One region of the Sellimonas catena genome, then DNA from elsewhere that is predicted to be linked to it. Evidence: a T-box and tRNA genes for the amino acid it is inferred to sense, from the RefSeq annotation. Region 1 holds a T-box; the other holds one or more tRNA genes.
What was found. A T-box is a leader RNA that pairs with one kind of tRNA and senses whether it is charged. The one in region 1 lies ahead of proS (proline--tRNA ligase), so its partner is inferred to be a tRNA-Pro.
Positions count from the first base shown of each region.

Region 2: it has a tRNA-Pro gene. The T-box ahead of proS (proline--tRNA ligase) is inferred to sense a tRNA for this amino acid. The anticodon was not compared.

Region 1 is NZ_BSBO01000004.1:41,763-52,244, reverse strand. It holds gene spoVG (septation regulator SpoVG) at 1-8, shown strand, start outside; gene Selli1_RS02960 (RluA family pseudouridine synthase) at 155-844, opposite strand; gene Selli1_RS02955 (bifunctional metallophosphatase/5'-nucleotidase) at 1,007-3,211, shown strand; gene Selli1_RS02950 (ATP-binding protein) at 3,329-3,847, opposite strand; gene Selli1_RS02945 (hypothetical protein) at 4,024-4,257, opposite strand; gene Selli1_RS02940 (hypothetical protein) at 4,274-5,344, opposite strand; partial or broken gene Selli1_RS02935 (HI0074 family nucleotidyltransferase substrate-binding subunit) at 5,622-6,018, opposite strand; gene Selli1_RS02930 (nucleotidyltransferase family protein) at 6,005-6,340, opposite strand; T-box leader at 6,622-6,826, shown strand; gene proS (proline--tRNA ligase) at 7,064-8,509, shown strand; gene Selli1_RS02920 (CCA tRNA nucleotidyltransferase) at 8,511-9,854, shown strand; gene Selli1_RS02915 (CotS family spore coat protein) at 10,031-10,482, shown strand, end outside.
Region 2 is NZ_BSBO01000026.1:47,982-58,463, reverse strand. It holds gene fba (class II fructose-1,6-bisphosphate aldolase) at 1-637, shown strand, start outside; gene Selli1_RS12545 (glutamine synthetase III family protein) at 713-2,833, shown strand; gene Selli1_RS12540 (DUF1700 domain-containing protein) at 2,837-3,307, shown strand; gene Selli1_RS12535 (hypothetical protein) at 3,622-3,825, shown strand; gene Selli1_RS12530 (THUMP domain-containing class I SAM-dependent RNA methyltransferase) at 3,997-5,157, shown strand; gene rdgB (RdgB/HAM1 family non-canonical purine NTP pyrophosphatase) at 5,184-5,777, shown strand; gene Selli1_RS12520 (metallophosphoesterase family protein) at 5,781-6,290, shown strand; tRNA gene Selli1_RS12515 (tRNA-Pro) at 6,355-6,429, shown strand; tRNA gene Selli1_RS12510 (tRNA-Gly) at 6,464-6,534, shown strand; tRNA gene Selli1_RS12505 (tRNA-Arg) at 6,571-6,644, shown strand; tRNA gene Selli1_RS12500 (tRNA-His) at 6,652-6,725, shown strand; tRNA gene Selli1_RS12495 (tRNA-Gln) at 6,746-6,817, shown strand; tRNA gene Selli1_RS12490 (tRNA-Lys) at 6,836-6,908, shown strand; tRNA gene Selli1_RS12485 (tRNA-Leu) at 6,980-7,060, shown strand; gene Selli1_RS12480 (hypothetical protein) at 7,431-8,459, shown strand; gene Selli1_RS12475 (CD3324 family protein) at 8,449-8,730, shown strand; gene ppk1 (polyphosphate kinase 1) at 9,150-10,482, shown strand, end outside.

The sequences.
Region 1 (10,482 bases):
AGGAATAAAATGTTTTAGGGTTATGTAAAGGACAATTGAAAGGATAAGAAAGCCGGAAAAAGCAGATACCGGAAAGGGATGCTTTTTCCGGCTTTTTGTTGCGGGAAATCCTGTCTGAATTCCCAAGGCCGCCCCCGGAAAAGACTTAGAAAGACTAGTTCAAATCTTCCCCGGAAAAGAAAGGACGGATTTCAAAGTGAAGCGGCTTTTTGGTGGACGGATGCAGAAAATCAAGGCGGCAGGCGCAGAGATGGAGTCTGCGGGAAGGAATGCCGTCCGGATTGTATTTGCGGTCCCCCAGAATCGGACAGCCTACATGGGCAAGCTGGACACGGATCTGGTGATGCCGTCCCGTGTGCAGATGAATGGACAGATGGGAAACGAGCCGCCCGTCCCGGGTATGCTGATCCAGCATCTGGTAGTCCAGGACGGCCTTTTTGGCATCGGGCGTATCCGGTGAACAGACGGAAGAAAGATTCGTGCGTCCATCCCGGACAAGCCAGTCGGTCAAAGTTCCGGAAGACTCAGTCGGAGCACCTTCCGTGACAGCCTCATAATATTTCCCGAAACCATCCCCGGTAAGCTGGTTGTTTAATGCGGCAGCCGCCTTTTTCGTCTTCCCAAATACGAGAATTCCTTCTACAGGCTGGTCAAGCCGATGGATGACAGCAAGATACGGTGCCCCCTTCAACGGAGTCCCGCTTTTCCTTGCCTCCCGCATGAGATGATTTTTCAGAAGGCTGACCATGTCCTGGGACGAAAAAGATGCAGTCTGGACAGCCGTCCCGGCAGGTTTATGACAGACGAGGATCTCGGAATCCTCGAATAAGATTTCTGGTTTCATAATGTGCTCCTTTCATTTCACACATCATATCATATCCTGGAATGGTTGGCAAAGGAAAATCCATGTGGCCGGACGGCACAAAAAAATGGGAGAAACAATGTTTCGGCCGGGCAAAGGGAATGGTATAATAGAAACGGAACCAGGGAGACGATTCAATAAGGAGTGGAAGACACTGCGCAGACAGAGGAAGAGACGACAGAGATTACGATTTATCATACAAATGATACCCATGGATATCTCCAGGGTGACGGGGAATCTGTAATCGGGCTGCCGCTTGTGGCCGGACTGAAAAATGCGGATGAGAATGCGATTCTGGTAGATGCCGGAGACGCTACGCAGGGACTGCCGCTTGCCTCGCTGACGCAGGGAAACGATGTGATCCAACTGATGAATCTGGCGGGCTATGATGTCATGGCGGCAGGAAACCATGAGTTTGATTTTGGAACAGACGCATTTCTTAAAAATGTGTCACAGGCAGAATTCCCGGTGCTGGCGGCGAATATTTACAAAGATAATCAGCTGCTGCTTGCAGGACAGCAGGACGATACAGACGGCTGTCATGTGATCATTGAAAGACAGGGAAAGAAGATCGGATTTTTCGGGCTGACGACAACAGAGACCGCTTCAGCGACAAATCCGGAAGGAATCCAGGGAGTGACTTTTGCTGACGAGATTGAAACAGCAAAAACAGAGATTGCGCATCTGGAAGAAGCAGGAGCGGATGTTGTGATTGCAGTCGCCCACATGGGAGATGAGACCGGTGGAGCGGACTGTACGTCGGAAGATCTGGCAAACGGGATGACAGGCGAGTATCAGGGGGAGCTGGATGCGATCATTGACGGACACAGCCATACCGTGGAAAACGAGGAGGTCAACGACGTCCAGATTGTACAGACCGGAACCGGTCTGAGTGCAGTCGGAAAACTGACTGTATCGGTAAGTGAGAACAGTGATCCGGTCGTGACGGAGGAACTGCTTGGAATAGAAGACTTTGCGGAAGTAACGCCGGATGCAGAGGTAGCCGCAGAGCTTGAGAAAATTACCAGTGAGCAGAATGATTCGCTTCAGGAAGTGATAGGATCCACACCGACCACGCTCTGGGCAGGATGGATCGGAAATGTACCGCCGACAAGATTTGTAGAGACCAACTATGGAGATCTGGCGGCAGATGCCATCGCAGGTGCGGCAAAAGCTATGGTACAGCAGAATGGAACTGAAGAGGAAAAACAGATGCCGGTAGTCGGCGTGGAAAACGGCGGAGGAATCCGGGAGATGATTTCCAATGGAGATATCACAAAGGGAGACCTTGTGTCCACATTCCCGTTTTCCAACACGATCTATATGAAGAAAATCACTCCGAAGATTTTGTATGAGGTGATGGAACAGTCCGGCTCCAGTCTGGACGGGCAGGATCCGGAGACAGGTATGTTGCTTCAGCAGTCAGTGTCCGGAGGTTTTTTACAGATTTCCGGATTCCAGGTCGTATTTAATCCGGATGCGGAACCGGGCAGCAGAGTCGTGTCCATCACCCTTGACGGGCAGAGCACTCCGCTTGACCGGACAGATGATACGACCCAGATTATTATGGCGGGAAACAATTACATTATGAGCGGCGGCAACGATTATACCATACTTGCAGATCTTCCGAAATACGCGGAAGCAGGAGGAGAGCTGGAGACAATCGAGGCTTATGTTGAGAACAGTCTGAATAACGGAACGCTGTCCGGATATCAGGGAACAAAAGGAAGGATCGCTTATACAGGAAGCGTTTACCAGCCGAAAGATTATACCGCTTCCGTGAAAATCGTAAATGAAGATGGAAGCGTCTTCGCAAATCAGGAGATCAGTTACCGTGTAGACGGCGGCGAAGGCCAGATGGGCAGGACTGATGAAAACGGAATCCTTCATATCACCGTTACAGACGGCGGACATGGAATCCGTGTTTCCGATTCACAGGATGAGGTCTATGTGGACAACTATGCGGGACTTGGTATTGTAGAAGATACATTAAGAACAATGCCTCAGCTGACGGCACCGGAAGCAGGAAGTGAAATCCCGGTAAACAGCACAGAGGAACCGGAAGAACCGGAGGAGCCGGAAGATCCGTCCAAAGATGACGAAACCACAGACCCGGGAAAAGATACGGGAACAGGTTCCGGCGGAACGGAAAACGATAAGAAGGATCCGGGGGCTTCGGACGGAACGACAAACACAGACAATACAACAAAAACAGATAACGGTGCAGACGGACAGAAAAAAGCAGTAAAGACCGGTGATGAAGCTCCGGTTGAAGCTGCGGGAACTGCGGCGATCGTATCACTGGCTGTTATTGCAGCAGTGCTTGGCACAAAGGTAAGACGGAAATAGTAGGAGCTTCGGTTTCGTGCAGGAACTGTAAGCGAAGCGGATTCTATTTAGAAATGACGATGCCCCTCATCGGGAAGTGGATGAAATCATCCGGGAGCTTCCGATGAGGGGCATTGTTTATGATGTTTTTTCTTTTCCTGTATGGAAACTGTGTTGTACAATCCGCTCAGCGGTTTCGCTGATTGACAGATAGCTGGTATCCATGCAGTTTTCCAGTTTCGAAAAATGCGGTAATGATTTCAGACTGATTTCGAGCCACTGATCTGTCCGCCATTCACAGGTCTTATCCACTCTCCAGCGCTGAATGAGCTGTTCTTCACCGCACAGCAATGTGACGCTGACAGGCTCCAGATGCAGGGAGCAAATACCATCAATGATGCGCTGACACACCCATTTTTCATCCATCAGCCATACGAGTACAATCATCCGGCATACAGAACAGTTTTTATAATTTCCGATCATATGTAGAATATTGTCGACGGCCATTACTTTTGTCTCCTGATTGCCGACAAATGGATGCAGATCCAGACACCAGTCACCGTCGATAAAGGCGGTGCCGGGATGATGGTCTGCAATGTATTTTCCGACTGTGGTTTTCCCAACACCCATCGGGCCATTAATGATGATTACATTCATAATTTCTTTCCCTCATAATAAAAATTGTAAAGATGCGGAACTTTCTGCCAGACAGCATCAGACCGGACGGCGGATCAAAAGCCCTTTCATATTAGACGTCCGGTTATGCATCTTATATATCGTTTCTTTCTCTTCTTCAGTACATCCAATCAAGACTTTTATTTCAGAATCTTTTTTTACGATATCCACGGTACAGATGACAGCGTCAACTTTTTTTCGCCGGTTCCAACCCAGACATCAATTCCGCCGCCGTCCATGGATGCAGTGCCTTTTAGATATCCATAGTCTGCTTCGTAAATCTGTTCCGGATACCGGGGATGCGCGCTTCCCTTAGGACGATCAATGACAATGTCGCTGCTATGAACCAGTTCATCTAAAAGATTCCAGAATTCAGGATCAAAGGTATTCATAAAGAGACCTCCTTTTTTACCATTCGGATAACTGGGGACAAACATCCAATATATCTTGTCCGGATAACGGAAGGTTGGTTTTGCCTTTCAGTCTTTCGATAATGTCAGGCATGGGAGAAGCGACGATTTTTCTTCGGGTTTTTATTTCTTTCCCACATTTCGGGCAGACGTGCTGCGTAGCAGGAAGACAACTTTGCCTGCCTGTTTCAAACAGATCAGTACCGCAATCAGGGCATTTGACAGAAGCAATTCGATCTTTTAAGTATGGAAGCGTCTTTTGCGCCATATAGAGCTGGACCATGTTTGCATCCAGACAAATCCCGTCAATTTCTACTTCGCTGTAGGTGGCATCAATAACCGGGCGGGAATTATCCTGAGTATATGCATGGACATGGATTCCCTCAGTTTCTGTTTCTGGGCCAGTACAGAAGAAAGCCGGATTGAAACCCCAGATTGAGATGCCCAAAGGGAAATCCTGCTGTTTTATGCTTAATTTGCGAGTAGCCTTTACGAAATTTGCAGGAAAATGAAATTCGCTAAATAAACCATTGGCTTTTATAATAGGATTTCCAATTTCTGCAGTTTTTTCATAAAAATTTCGTCCGCAGCCTGAACAAAGATGTTTTTTGTGGGGATTTGCGGCAAACCAGTCTTTATCAAGATGCGGAAATCCGCAGTGTGGACATTCCAGGTAAGCAGTTTTCTGATTTAAGATATTGGAGGCCAGGTATGAAACCGCAGCAGTATAATCAAAAGAAACTTGCTGGTCTCCATTTGTTATCTGGAGAAGATGGCAGAATTTGTCAGCCTCGTTACCCGTTTGAACACGAATTCCAAAGGCGGAATCCATCTTTGCAGTATCATATACGGCCGGAACATATGCCCATAAAGCGATGTTGCCGGACTCCTCCTGGAGATTTACGGTCAAAGAATCCTGCGGCACGTCTGTAGCAGGATTGCTCTGGGCTAAACAAGTATGAAATTTTTCACCTTTTCCGTTACCGGCCGGAGCATGATGTGTCGTACACCAGTAGCGGTCAGTACCGTTTCGGTTTTTCCCTGCATAAACAATGTTACATTTTTTCATTGCGGCTCCTTTTAATGTAGAACGCTCAAAAGTTCTCCTTAAATATTCATATAGTGTATGATTAGCTTTTCGAAACTTTATCCAGCACCGTATATATGATGAGGTTTAAAATCAAGTAAAAGATAGATAAGACAGCAAGAATTTTGATGTCAATAGAGTGAGTCAGTATCAAAGTCATAGCAGCATACGAAATCAAAAATACGATAAAGCTGATGAGTGTCTGCTTTATTGGTTTCATTTGATCACTCTTTCCGAAAATTTATCATAGATTACGAAACTACAGCCAGTTAGCGTCTATTTCATTTTTTAAGTTGCAAAACATTGCATAGAAAGATTCCTTTGCCTGAGACACAATTTCCAGATCAATGTCTTCATTGTATGAATGTGCAACATTATTGTGTTCCTGTAAGGCGCGTAGCCATAATTCTTCGTCCTTGATCATACCAGCCTGATAAGCAGTTTTTAGAATAATTTTAGGTGATCCTGTTGCACTGGCTTCATAACCATGCATAGAAAGGATTTCTTTCATCATTTTCCATGACTGCTCGAAACAGATTTCATATAACCCGACCAAGCCAGTAAGAATAACCGTATCATCATTCATAAGGTTCAGTATATTTATATATCTGCTTCATGTTTGATAAAGCGGAACAAAAATTATCATATTTTTTCATAGAGTGTTTTCCCCTCCTTTTTTATAGACTCGCGTAATTCGGGCTGCATTGCCCGTTCCAGATCAACAATATCATATTTTAACAGCGTAGAAGTTTCTTCATCCAGATCCAAAGAAAAACGGGCTATATTTCCGCCGCTTACCGCAAGATCAATGTCACTGGTTGGGGAAAAATCTCCTCTTGCACGGGAGCCAAACAGAATAACTTGCCGAATGTTGTACTTCTGGGCCAATGAGGAGATTTCATTAAGGACTCTTTGATTGATTCCGGTGCTGGAGGGTGTGATTTTCATAGAAGTGTGTAGTTTTGTGATTTCACTCATTATACTGCACTCCTTTCTTTTTCTAATCATAGCATAGAAGAAAAGAAAAAGAAATTGTAAAAACCATGACATACCATGTACAAAAACGTTATGAGTTCCACCCGTACTCAACAGAAGGAAGATGTATCGTACATGCAAGCATGACTCTGCATCTTTCTTCTGCTGAGTACGGTGTGAACAGTAACACAAAAACGGGCAAAATAGTGGCAATCAATGCGTTTTACTTGACACTCTTGATTTTTTCGGGTAAAATTTGAATAATTTCATGGCGAAAGCCGAATAAATGAACGATGAAGGGGAATAGTAAGCCTAAGAGAAGTTTCAGAGAAGAGGCGGGTGGTGCGAGCCTTTGACGGATCACGGCTGAACCGGACCTGGAGTTCCTGTATGAAAAGTACAGCGTTTTATCAGCGTTAATGATCAATGAAGTGAGCCGCAGATTTTGTGGTTAATGAGGGTGGTACCGCCGGACATCCGGTCCCTGTTTGGGACGGATGCCCGGTGTTTTTGTTTATTTAACAGGAAACTTCGTTCCCTGTTAAATAAACACGCTCCGCGGGATGCGCACTCGCGCGAAGCAGAAACTTGTCGCTAAAGCGACCGCGCTCGGCGCGAGAGTTCCGCGAGCGGAACTCTTGGTTTAACAGGAAACTTTGTTTTAAAAACAGGGGGGCAGAAGTCCTTGGAAGCTGTGAAAAATATTGATTGAGAGGAGAATGCGACATGGCAAAGGACAACAAAAAATTTGTAAAGTCTATCACATCCAGAGATGAAGATTTCGCTCAGTGGTACACGGATGTGGTGAGAGAGGCAGAGCTTTGCGACTATTCCAGCGTGAAAGGATGCCTGAACTATCTGCCGAATGGATATGCAATCTGGGAAAATATCAAGGCAGATCTGGACAAGAGATTTAAAGATACAGGAGTAGAGAACGTATACCTTCCGATGCTGATTCCGGAGAATCTGCTTCAGAAAGAAGCGGATCACGTAGAAGGATTCGCTCCGGAAGCTGCATGGGTGACACATGGCGGAACAGAGAGATTACAGGAAAGATATGCGATCCGTCCGACATCAGAGACACTGTTCTGTGATCTGTGGAGCCGTATCGTGCAGTCTTACCGTGACCTTCCGAAAGTATGGAACCAGTGGAATTCCGTACTGAGATGGGAAAAGACGACACGTCCGTTCCTTCGTTCCAGAGAGTTCCTGTGGCAGGAAGGACATACCATCCACGCAACTTACGAGGAAGCAGAAGAGAGAACACTTATGATGTGGAAGGTCTACAAAGACTTCATCAGCGAGTCTCTTGCGATTCCATATGTAGCTGGAAGAAAGACAGAAAGTGAGAAGTTTGCAGGTGCAGAAGACACATACACAGTAGAAGCGCTGATGCATGATGGAAAGGCACTTCAGTCCGCGACAAGCCACTTCTTTGGAAATGGATTCCCGGATGCATACGACATCAAATATCTGGATAAGAACAATGAGCTCCACAGTGTTTATGAAACATCCTGGGGACTTTCTACAAGAATTATTGGTGCGATCATTATGGTACATGGCGATGACAGCGGCCTGGTGCTTCCGCCAAGAATCGCTCCGAAACAGGTACGCGTGATCCCGGTGGCACAGCACAAGGAAGGTGTTCTTGACCGTGCAGAAGAGCTGCTGGCAGCGATCCGCGCAGAAGGATTACGTGCAGACATCGACGAGTCCGAAAAGAGTCCGGGATGGAAATTCAGCGAGCAGGAGATGCTTGGAATTCCGGTACGTGTGGAACTTGGACCGAAAGATATCGAAAACGGTCAGGCAGTCCTTGTAAGACGTGACACAAGAGAGAAGACTGTTGTAGCAATCGACGAGGTACCGGCAGCACTGGCTGAACTTCTCGAGACAATTCAGCAGGATATGTATACAAGAGCAAAAGCATTCCTGGACGGCCACATCGACGAGGCAGAGACCATGGATGAAATGGTTGCAAAATTCAAGGACAACAGAGGATTCATCAAAGCGATGTGGTGTGGAGATGAAAGCTGTGAAGAAGCGATCAAGGCAGAGACAGGCGGAGCCGGATCCAGATGTCTGATCGAAGATGAAGAGCCGATTTCCGACAGATGTATTTACTGCGGAAAACCGGCAAAACACAAAGTTTTCTGGGGTAAAGCATACTAAAATGGAACAGGTCAGGATCAGACTGCCGGAAAAAGTGCAGTGGATCATCCGAAAGCTCAAAGAACAGGACTTTGACGCGTACGCAGTGGGCGGATGTGTCAGAGACTCGATACTGGGAAGGGAGCCGGAGGACTGGGATATCACAACGTCCGCAAAGCCGGAAGAGATCAAGCAGATCTTCCGGCGGACGGTGGATACCGGAATCGAGCACGGCACAGTGACTGTTCTGGCAGAAAAAGAAGGATTTGAAGTAACGACATACCGGATTGATGGCGAGTACGAAGACGGAAGGCACCCAAAAGAAGTCTGGTTTACAGGAAAGCTTGCAGAAGACCTCAAGAGACGGGATTTTACGATCAATGCCATGGCATACAACGATGAAGACGGCCTTTGTGACCTGTTCGGAGGACAGGAGGATCTGCAAAAAGGGATCATCCGGTGCGTGGGAGATGCCCGTGAGCGGTTTACGGAGGATGCACTCCGGATTCTGCGGGCTGTCCGATTTTCAGCACAGCTTGGATTTTCCATGGAAGAGAAGACAAAGGAGGCAGCGGGCGCGCTTGCCGGAACCCTTGTCAAAATCAGCGCGGAGCGGATTCAGAGCGAGCTTGTAAAGCTTCTCGTGTCACCGCACCCGGAAGAGATGCTGACGGCGTGGGAACTTGGCATCACCAAAGTGATTCTTCCGGAATTTGACCGGATGATGGAGACAACACAGGAGACGCCGCACCATATGTATAACGTAGGCGTGCATACAGTGGAGGCATTAAAGCATATCCGCGCAGACCGGATTCTCCGCCTTTCCATGCTGTTCCATGACATGGGCAAGCCGGAATACAAGACGATGGATCCGGACGGAACTGCCCATTTCAAGAAACATGCCATCGGAAGCGAACGGATTTCAAAAGAGATCATGCGACGGCTGAAATTTGATAATGATACGATCCGGAAGGTGTCAAAACTTGTCTACTACCATGACTACCGGATGCCGCCGAACCGGAGACTGGTCCGCAGGGCGGTGAACAAGATCGGAAAAGATCTGTTCCCTTACTATCTGGAAATCCGGATGGCAGATACTCTGGCACAGAGCCTGTATCACAGAGAAGACAAGATTTCAGATATCGAAGGCGTTGCAAAGTGCTTCCAGGAGATTGTGGATGAGGGCGAATGTGTATCGCTGAAAGAACTCGCCGTGACAGGGAAAGATCTGATCGATGCCGGAATCAGTCCGGGACCGCAGATGGGAGAGATTTTGAATGCTCTTCTTGAAGAGGTGCTGGAAGATCCGGAGAAAAATCAAAAAGACTACCTGCTTACACGGGCGGCCAATATGAATCATTTATAGTACAAAGATACAAAACAAAAAGACAGCCGTGATAGCTGGCGTACACCAGCATTATCACGGCTGTCTTTATGCAGTTTCCGCCCGCCATGCTGGAGGAGAATGATTGAACCGGTTCTATTTAATCCCCCGCATTCATAAGCTAGAAAGACGATTGAATCAGAAGGCAGGGGGCAGTTATGGGTGATTATGATTTAGAGGTACTGGAACAATATCCGATACAAGTGGACAATGTCCGAAAAGTGAGGGGTGCCATCCTGTGTGAGACGGATCGGGGTCTGATGCTTTTGAAACAGGCGGCATTATCAAAGCCGCGCATTTTAGTTATGAATGAAATCCATAAAGCGATGAAAAATCAGGAACATCTGAAGTGCGATGAGCTGATTCCGAATAAAGAAGGAGAGTTTCTGACAGTCTCTGAGGACGGGGTATCTTATTATCTGAAAGCGTGGTATCAGGGACGAGAGTGCGACGTCCGGAAACACTCGGAAATTCTGGAGTCGGCAAAGCTGCTGGCCAAAGTTCACAGGCTGATGGAATTTCCCCGGTGCAGGGAAGGATTCCGGGAACCGGATCTTGTGGATGAGTACCGCAGACATAACAGAGAACTGAAGAAAGTATGGAATTTTAT
Region 2 (10,482 bases), on a different contig from region 1:
TCCGGTTGCACTTCACTTAGACCACGGTACATACGAAGGATGCCAGAAATGCATCGAAGCAGGTTTTTCTTCCATTATGTTTGACGGTTCTCACTACCCGATCGAGGAGAACGTAGCCAAGACAAAAGAACTTGCAGCCATCTGCAAGGAAAAAGGAATGTCTTTGGAAGCAGAGGTTGGTTCCATCGGCGGCGAAGAGGACGGTGTTGTCGGAGCCGGCGAATGTGCAGATCCGCAGGAATGCAAGATGATCGCTGATCTCGGCGTTGACATGCTTGCAGCCGGAATCGGAAACATTCACGGAGTATATCCGGAAAACTGGCAGGGACTGAGCTTTGAAACTCTTGATGCAATCCAGGAACTTACAGGCGATATGCCGCTGGTACTTCACGGAGGTACAGGTATTCCGGATGACATGATCAAAAAGGCAATCAGCCTTGGAGTGGCAAAGATCAATGTAAATACAGAATGCCAGCTTGTATTTGCAGAAGCTACACGCAAATACATCGAAGAAGGTAAAGACAAAGAAAAGAAAGGCTTTGACCCTCGTAAATTATTAAAACCGGGTGCAGAAGCTATCGTTGAAAAAGTAAAAGAAAAAATGGAATTATTCGGCTCTGTTGGAAAAGCTGAATAATCGAAACAAGAGAATAAAAGGCATTCCACTTGTATGGAGTGCCTTTTTCTGTATAAAGAATATGGAGGAGAAAGCATGGAGGACAACAAAAAGGTGATCAATGTAGCAGAGATTTTCGGGGAAAATGTATTTAACGATACCGTAATGCAGGAGCGTCTGCCGAAGAAGATTTACAAAGAGCTGAGACGGACGATCGAAGAGGGAAAAGAACTGGATATTGCTACAGCGGATGTGATTGCCCATGAGATGAAAGAATGGGCAATAGAAAAAGGAGCCACACATTATACGCACTGGTTTCAGCCTCTTACCGGGGTCACGGCGGAAAAGCACGATTCCTTTATTTCTGCACCGATGGCGAATGGAAAGGTGCTGATGAGCTTTTCGGGAAAAGAACTGATCAAAGGGGAACCGGATGCATCTTCTTTCCCGTCAGGAGGACTTCGGGCTACATTTGAAGCCCGCGGATATACTGCATGGGATCCTACGTCTCCTGCGTTTGTGAAGAAAGACGAAAATGGATGTATTCTCTATGTTCCGACTGCTTTCTGCTCTTATACCGGAGAAGCGCTGGATCAGAAGACACCGCTTCTCAGATCGATGGAAGCAATTAATAAACAGGCACTGCGCTTTCTGCGCCTGTTCGGAAATACGACGTCAAAGCGCGTAAAGCCGTCGGTCGGCATTGAGCAGGAATATTTCCTTGTAGACCGGCAAAAATATCTGAAAAGAAAAGATCTTGTATTTACAGGCCGTACACTTTTTGGAGCAATGCCTCCGAAAGGACAGGAGCTGGATGACCATTATTTCGGAAGCATCCGCGCCAGGATCGCGGCATTTATGAAAGAAGTCAATGAGGAGCTCTGGAGACTGGGCGTGACTGCAAAGACACAGCACAATGAAGTTGCTCCGGCCCAGCACGAGCTGGCTCCGATTTATGTAGAGTGCAACGTGGCGGTTGACCACAACCAGCTGATTATGGAGACGTTGAAAAAGGTAGCGGAACGGCAGGGACTTCACTGCCTGCTTCACGAGAAGCCGTTCGCAGGAGTGAATGGATCAGGAAAGCATGACAACTGGTCTCTGATAACCGATGACGGGAAAAATCTTCTGGATCCGGGAAAAACACCTCATGAGAATATTCAGTTCCTTCTGATGCTTCTCTGTGTGCTCAGAGCGGTAGACAGACATGCGGACCTTTTAAGAGAGTCTGCGGCAGATCCGGGAAATGACCACAGACTTGGATCCAGCGAGGCGCCGCCGGCAATCATCTCCGTCTTCCTTGGAGAACAGCTGGAGGATGTGCTGGAACAGCTTGTTATTTCTGGAAATGCGACACACAGTATTAAAGGCGGAAAGCTCCAGACAGGCGTTAAAGCGCTTCCGGGTCTGAATAAGGACGCGACAGACAGGAACAGAACTTCACCGTTTGCCTTTACAGGTAACAAGTTTGAATTTCGTATGCTCGGCTCCAGAGATTCTGCGGCTGCGCCGAATATCGTATTAAATACGATTGTGGCAGAGGCTCTCTGCGATGCCTGCGACATTCTGGAACAGTCGGAGGACTTTGAACAGGCTGTACATGATCTGATCAAGGAATATGCGACGGAGCATCAGAAGATTGTGTTCAACGGCAACGGTTATTCAGAAGAATGGGTAAAAGAGGCGGAAAGAAGAGGGCTTCCGAATCTTCCGTCCATGGTGGACGCGATTCCGGCGCTTGTAGCAGATAAAAACGTGGAAATGTTTGAAAAATTCCATGTATTTACAAGAGCGGAACTGGATTCCCGTGCGGAAATCAAATATGAAGCCTATGCAAAAGCGGTGAATATTGAAGCCCGTACGATGATTGATATTGCAAGCAAACACATTATTCCAGCGGTAATCCGCGGAACAAAGACGTTGGCTGAGACTGTCAACGCAGTGGTACAGGCAGGTGTAGACGCTGAGGTGCAAAGAGATCTTCTGGTTGAAACAAGCAGCCTCTTAAAAGAGGCAAAAGCAGCACTCACCACACTGGAGCAGGTGACACAGGAGGCATCCACCAAAGAAGAAGGGAAGGTACAGGCAGAATACTTCCACGAACAGGTAGTTCCGGCCATGGAAGCACTCAGAATTCCGGTTGACAGACTGGAAATGATTGTGGATAAGGAAATCTGGCCGATGCCGTCTTACGGGGATTTGATTTTTGAGGTATAAGAGATGAATCGAAGCGAATTTTTGAATAAACTGCGCGAAGCTCTCGAAAACGATCTGAATGCGCAGGCGGTTCAGGAGAATATCGAATACTATGATTCTTATATAAGAAGCGAGATAAAAAACGGCAGAACGGAGCAGGAGATACTGGATATGCTCGGCGATCCTTGGGTGATTGCCCGCACGATCATTAATTCCGCTGAAAATGAACGGGACTACTACGGCGGCACCTCCGGTGCCTACGGTTCCGGGCAGAGTATGTATACAGAAGAAGAGGAAGAAAAGGAGATCCGTCATCCGATTCTTCACCTGATGGGGATTGACACATGGTGGAAGCGACTCTTGTTTTTTGCCGGCGTCATCATTGTCTTTCTGATTATCGTATCGATTGTGACCGGCTTGATTGCTGCTGTGCTGCCATTTGCACTGCCGCTTTTGATTCTTATTCTCGTTCTCCGCATCATGGGAGGGCGATAACAAAAGAAAAGGAGGTACTGTCTGTGCGGCAGTACCTCCTTATTTCAGAAACTTAAAATAAAAGACCGATGGGGGAGCCACCGGTCTTTTGAGGGGAGTATAAATAATTAATAAGGGGTGTAGAAAGCCTGCTTTCTACAAAAGTTAGTATAATATAAGATAAAGAAAAAAGCAAGCAAAATGTTAAAAAATACTAAAGAATCGGAAGAAAATCTTATTTTTCCTGTCCACTTTTTGGAAAAACGCAAGTGTATAAACTAGTTTAAACCGAGCATACTAAAAGCGTACCATAATTCAATAAGGAGGACATGGAAATGGCAAAAAACTACAAAAACACAAATAATATGAACAAAAACAACAGCGAGAACAATTCTTACAGCTCTTCTTACGGAAATATGCACACTCAGAACAGCAAACAGACAGACCGTACGAAAAACGCTGCAAAAAACAAAAACACAAATAAGACAACAGACTGTCATACCAAGGACTACAGCGATTACAACAACAGCAACTATTAGGAATATGGTCTCAGGAAACAGAATTTCCCCGCTTTCATCACTAAGAAAGCGGGGAGGTTTTTTTGTGGGGAGTCCGGAACGGCAGCATCTGGTAAAAAAAAGACTTTATTGACAAGCGGGCGGACAGCACGTAAGATATAGTAAGAAGAAAATCGGAAATGGAGAAGCAATATGCAGATAGAATACGTTGTACCGTGCCACTTCGGCCTGGAGGCGGTACTCAAAAGAGAGATCCGGGATCTCGGTTATGAGATTTCACAGGTGGAGGACGGAAGGGTGTCCTTTTACGGGGATGAGCTGGCATTGTGCCGGGCAAATCTGTTCCTGCGTTCCGCAGAGCGGGTCCTTCTGAAGGCGGGCGAATTTTCGGCGGGTACATTTGAAGAGCTCTTTCAGGGGACGAAGCAGATCCCGTGGGAGCAGTACATACCGGAGAACGGAAAATTCTGGGTCGCAAAGGCAGCATCGGTCAAAAGCCGGCTGTTCAGTCCGTCTGATATCCAATCTATCATGAAGAAAGCTATGGTGGAGCGGATGAAGGAACATTATCATAAGAACTGGTTCCCGGAAGATGGAAGTGAATATCCGGTGCGTGTCTTTATCAAGAAAGATGTTGTGACAGTGGGGATTGATACGACGGGAGAATCTCTGCACAAGAGGGGATATCGTCCGCAGAGCGGAAAGGCTCCGATTTCAGAGACACTGGCGGCGGCATTGATTCTGCTTACTCCCTGGAAGAGGGACCGGATTCTGGTAGATCCGTTCTGCGGAAGCGGGACTTTCGTGATTGAGGCAGCCATGATGGCGGCAGACATTGCGCCGGGAATGAACCGGGAGTTTACTGCGGAGAACTGGGGCAATCTGATCCCGAAAAAGCATTGGTATGAGGCGTCTACGGAGGCGCAGGACAGGATCAGACAGGATGTGACCGCAGACATCCAGGGATATGACATTGATGCGGAAGTCATCCGTACCGCCCGGAAAAACGCGGTAAACGCAGGGGTAGACCATCTGATCCACTTCCAGCAGAGGGCGGTCAGGGATTTGAGACATCCAAAGCCGTACGGATTCATTATTACCAATCCGCCTTATGGAGAACGTCTGGAGGAAAAGGAGACACTCCCGCAGATCTATCAGGATTTTGGAAAGAGCTTCCGCGGGCTGAAAGACTGGTCGGCCTATATGATCACAAGCTATGAGGACACAGAGCGGTGGTTTGGAAGAAAGGCGGATAAGAACCGCAAGATTTACAATGGAATGATCAAGACCTATTTTTACCAGTTTATGGGGCCGAAGCCGCCAAGAAGGAAAAAAGAGGAGCAGGGTGTATAAAAACAGGAGAAAGAAGGAAGAGTAAGATGAGCAGAATTGTATTTGCCACAGGCAATGCCGATAAGATGGTGGAGATCAGGGAGATTTTAAAAGACCTTGGCATGGAGATACTTTCCATGAAAGAGGCAGGGGTGAACCCGGAAATCGTTGAGGATGGATCTACATTTGAGGAGAACGCGCTGATTAAGGCGAGAGCAGTTCATGCGCTTCTGCCGGACGATATTGTGATGGCGGACGATTCAGGGCTTGAAATCGACTATCTGAACAAGGAGCCGGGCATCTATTCTGCCAGATACATGGGGGAAGATACTTCCTATGATATCAAGAATGGTGAACTCCTAAGACGTATGGAGGGTGTGCCGGATGAAAAGAGGAGCGCACGGTTTGTATGTGCGATTGCAGCAGTCTTTCCGGATGGAGAGGAGAAGACAACACTTGGTATAATCGAGGGCAGAGTCGGCTATGAAATCAAAGGTGAACACGGATTCGGCTATGATCCGATCTTTTACCTGCCTGAGTACGGATGCACTACGGCAGAGCTTCCGCCGGAAAAGAAAAATGAAATCAGCCACAGGGGAAGAGGGCTCCGGCAGATGAAGAAGATGATAGAGGAGAGATAGTGGATGAAAAAAAAGAAAATCCTGGTAGTAAGTGATACTCATAAAATACATACGAATTTCGAGAAGGTTCTGGAACAGGAGAAACCGGTAGACTTTCTCTTTCATGCAGGTGATGTTGAAGGAAGAGAGTGGGAAATTCAGTATGGAAGCGGATGCCCGGCCTACGTGGTAGCCGGAAACAATGACTTCTTTGGTGAGCTTCCGCCGGAAGTGGAAATACAGATGGAGACGCACAAAATTTTTATGACACATGGACATCATTATTTTGTATCCATGACTCTGGATCATCTCAGAAGAGAGGCAAGAGCAAGAGGAGCGGACATTGTTATTTTCGGCCATACACACAAGCCTTGTCTGAAGTTTGAAAAAGACATGATTATCATGAATCCGGGCAGCCTTACCTACCCTCGGCAGGAGAACCGGCTGCCGAGTTATATTGTTCTGGAGATGGCAGAAGACGGCACTGTGACGGGTGAAATCAGATATGTAGAAAAAAATGAAAAAAGTTGTTGACAAATATCAGGAGTTCATATATAATAACTTTTGTCGTCAGGAAAAAACAGATGAGACGAAAAAACGGGGTGTGGCTCAGCTTGGCTAGAGCGCCTGGTTTGGGACCAGGAGGCCGCAGGTTCGAATCCTGTCACCCCGATTCCTGGTAGAGACAGGAATCAATATTGCGATCTGCGGGTGTAGTTCAATGGTAGAACACCAGCCTTCCAAGCTGGATACGTGGGTTCGATTCCCATCACCCGCTTTCTTAAAGCAGGATATGCTTTAAGAACTATACAATGTGTCTGTAGCTCAGCTGGATAGAGCAACGGCCTTCTAAGCCGTAGGTCCTGGGTTCGAATCCCCGCAGGCACGTTTCATGGTGGATATAGCGCAGTTGGTTAGCGCGCCAGATTGTGGCTCTGGAGGCCCAGGGTTCGAATCCCTGTATCCACCCTAGTCCCAATATGGGCTGTTGGGCTATCGCCAAGCGGTAAGGCACAGGACTTTGACTCCTGCACTCGTTGGTTCGAATCCAACTAGCCCAGGTTTGAATTATATTATACGGGCGTGTAGCTCAGTCGGTAGAGCACTTGACTTTTAATCAAGTTGTCCGGGGTTCGAATCCCCGCACGCTCACTTTAGACAAGCAGTACTGCTTGTCTATTCTTTTATCTGAGGCCTTGCAAAATAAGGCCGGATTAATGTACGCGGATGTGGCGGAACTGGCAGACGCGCCAGACTTAGGATCTGGTGTCCATGACGTGCAGGTTCGATTCCTGTCATCCGCAGTCGCAAAAGCCCGAAATAGCGGGCTTTTTTATTTTGTGTTCTATAGTATTTCATATATTTTTTCCCTTTGTTTAATTTAGTCATTTTCCAATTATTAGTGTGGTTCTTTTCTGCCAGATTAGAATTCGTATGAGATGTGTCATAGAAGTTTTTTACTGTGTTTTCTGTTTTTCAGCTATTTCATTGCAGCTTTATGACAGGGTGATTAAAAACTAGTAAAGTATAGTAAAGATATAATCAAGTTTCAGCATCAATTGCTATTCAGAGGAAAGAATTTCTACATTTATTTCTTATGTATCATTTGAATAATAGCATCTTGTATAATTACATTAACGGTTAACCGGAAAATAAGCAGGAGGTAAGAGGAATATGGAAAACAGAGAATTTGTGACACAATGGGTAATTGATGCGGTAAAGAATGAATATCCGGAAGATATAGCACTGGTTGTTTCTCATACGACACTAAGAATAGATGATCAGGTAAAGGCAGTCAGCTATTTTGTCCCGATTACAGAAAGAGGATATCGTTTTGGGCGTACCTTTATTCTGGAAGGGGTAGGGTTTGATATCTGGGGAATTGACTGGGCGAGATTGGAAAAATTTGCTGAGTTGGAAGAATATAATATAACTTGTCTTGCAGATGGAGAAATTCTGTATGCCAGAACAGAAGAAGATGCTGAACGTTTTAGACAATTAAAAAGACGTCAGGCAGAAAATCTTTCAAATCCGGAGAAAATGAGGCAGTGTGCTTTGAGTTCTTATGAAAAAGCAAAGAATATTTTTGCGGAAATGATGTTTGCTGCGATAAGCGATGCGAAAATGTGCGCAGGTTATGTATTGGATTATCTGGCTCAGGCGATAGCTTTTTCTAATCATCAATATTTTAGAAAATCTCAGACCGATCAGATCGAAGAACTTACCGATATGAAAAAAGTCCCAAAGAGATTTCTTGAGTTATATCGTAATGTAATTGATGAGTCTGATGTGGAAGTTCAAAGAAAGTTGTGCCATGAGGCAGTGTGCGTTGTACGGGAGTTTCTGGAAAAGGAAAGTACTGTCGATAAAGATAGTTTAAATTACAATACGGACTTTCAGATGCTGGCTGACTGGTATGCGGAATTATCCTATACATGGCTGCGTATTCGATATTATTCCAGAAGGAATGATCCGGTTAAGACCTATATGTGGGGAATTTTGCTTCAGCAAGAGTTGAACATTGTATGTGATGATTTTGGAATAAAGAGAATGGGGCTTATGGAACATTATAATGTGAATCGATTAAATGAATTTGCTGACTATGCAGATCATCTGGAAGAGAAAATGCGAACTATTATTACAGAAGGGGGAGGAAAAATACACGAGTATAAGAGCATGGAGGAATTTCTTCATGAGATATAGAAATGCTCGGGATATTATTCCGGATCATTTACTTGAAGAACTGCAAAAATATGTGTCGGGAGAAACAGTGTATATTCCCCGTTCGCAGGAAAAGAAAAGATGGGGAGCGGTATCAGGGGCCCGTACCTATTATCAGGAACGGAATGAAAGAATCCGGGATAAATTTCATAATGGAGATAGTATAGATTCGCTTGCGGATGAATTTAAATTATCTACCGATTCCATCAGAAAAATCGTATACAAAAGATGTGATGATCATTCCGGGGTATAAAGGGGAAAAGAGACATTAAATCAGTGGATTATAAAACAGACGTAGGAGATACAGTAGTATGGCCACGTCTGTTTTTTTACATTGATTTTACGTTGGATTTACGCAAGAGAAGCACAGTTTTACATGAATTTAATGTAGATTTGACACGGATTACAGGGGCAATATGTTATTCTTTTTTTGTTGTAAAGTTTATATACTCAAACAGAAACTATAAATTGATTTTTCAGGAAAAGGGGTATATGATGAAAAGAGAAAAGCGCAGTAGAAAACAGATAAAAAACGATATGGTGGTTCGTTATTATTGCATGGAGACAAAAGTGGATGGGAATGCGAAGAAGGTATTTCACAGCGTTCCATACAGGAACTGCCGATAAGGAAAAGTGTACTGCAGAAAAGGAATGAAGGAGCGTATAGAATATATGGGAAGCGAATATATGAATCGAGAGCTTTCGTGGCTGAAATTTAATGAAAGGGTACTGGAAGAGGCGGAGGATAAGTCCGTACCGCTCTGTGAGCGTTTCACTTTCGTATCGATTTATCAGACGAATCTGGACGAGTTTTTTATGGTCCGGGTTGGTTCCCTGTACGACCAGACGCTGCTGCCTCAGGATATCAGGGACAATAAGACACAGATGTCTTCACAGGAGCAGATTGACGCGATACTTGAAGAGGTCAGAAAGCTGAATAAAAGGAAAGAAAAGGTATATCAGAAGCTGATTGAAAAAGTTGCAAAGGAAGGCGTTCGTCTGTACCGCATGGATCAGATTGAAGATGAGAAGAAGATGGAAAGATTCTTCCAGTCGGAGATTCTTCCGCTGATTTCCCCGACCGTGGTCGGCAGGAGACAGCCGTTCCCGTTTTTGAAAAATAATGAAATTTATGCGGTTGTTTCTCTGACGACAAAGAGCAGCAAGAAGGTCCGTCTTGGAATTGTACCGTGTGCAAGCAATATTTTCCAGAGGATGATTGAGATTCCGGGAGAAAAGGGATCTTATGTTCTTGGTGAAGATCTGATTCTTCACTTTGTATCCAAGGTATTTCCGGGATACAAGATTCAGGGTAAAGCGCTGATCCGTGTGACGAGAAATGCCGATATTGATGCGGATGCACTTTATGATGAGGATCTGGACTACCGGGAATTTATGGCGGATCTGATGAAGCAGAGAAGAAAGCTTGCTCCGATCCGGCTTGAGATGTCCGGAGATCTGGATATCGGAAGCATGCTGATGCTGGATAATTATCTGGGACTGGAGGAGAAGTATGTGTTCCATTCCGAAGTCCCGCTGGATTTCTCTTTTGTATTCCAGATTCAGGATATGCTGAGAAAAAATGAAAGTCTGTTTTACGAAAAACGTACTCCGCAGAAGTCGCTGATGTTTCAGGATGGAAGAAGCATTATTGAGCAGATTAAAGAGGGAGATAAGCTCCTTTCTTATCCATATGAGTCAATCAGGCCGTTTTTGCGTCTCCTGACCGAGGCTGCGGAGGATGAGAACGTGGTTTCCATCAAGATGACACTGTACCGTCTTGCAAAGCAGAGTAAGGTGATTGAGGCGCTCATTGAGGCTGCGGAGAATGGAAAGGAAGTCGTCGTGCTTGTGGAACTCCGCGCCCGCTTTGATGAGGAAAATAATATCGAGTGGTCCCGCCGTCTGGAGAATGCCGGATGCCAGGTTATTTACGGCCTGGACGGCTATAAGGTACATTCCAAGCTTTGCCTGATCACAAGAAAGACAGATAAGCAGTTTGAGT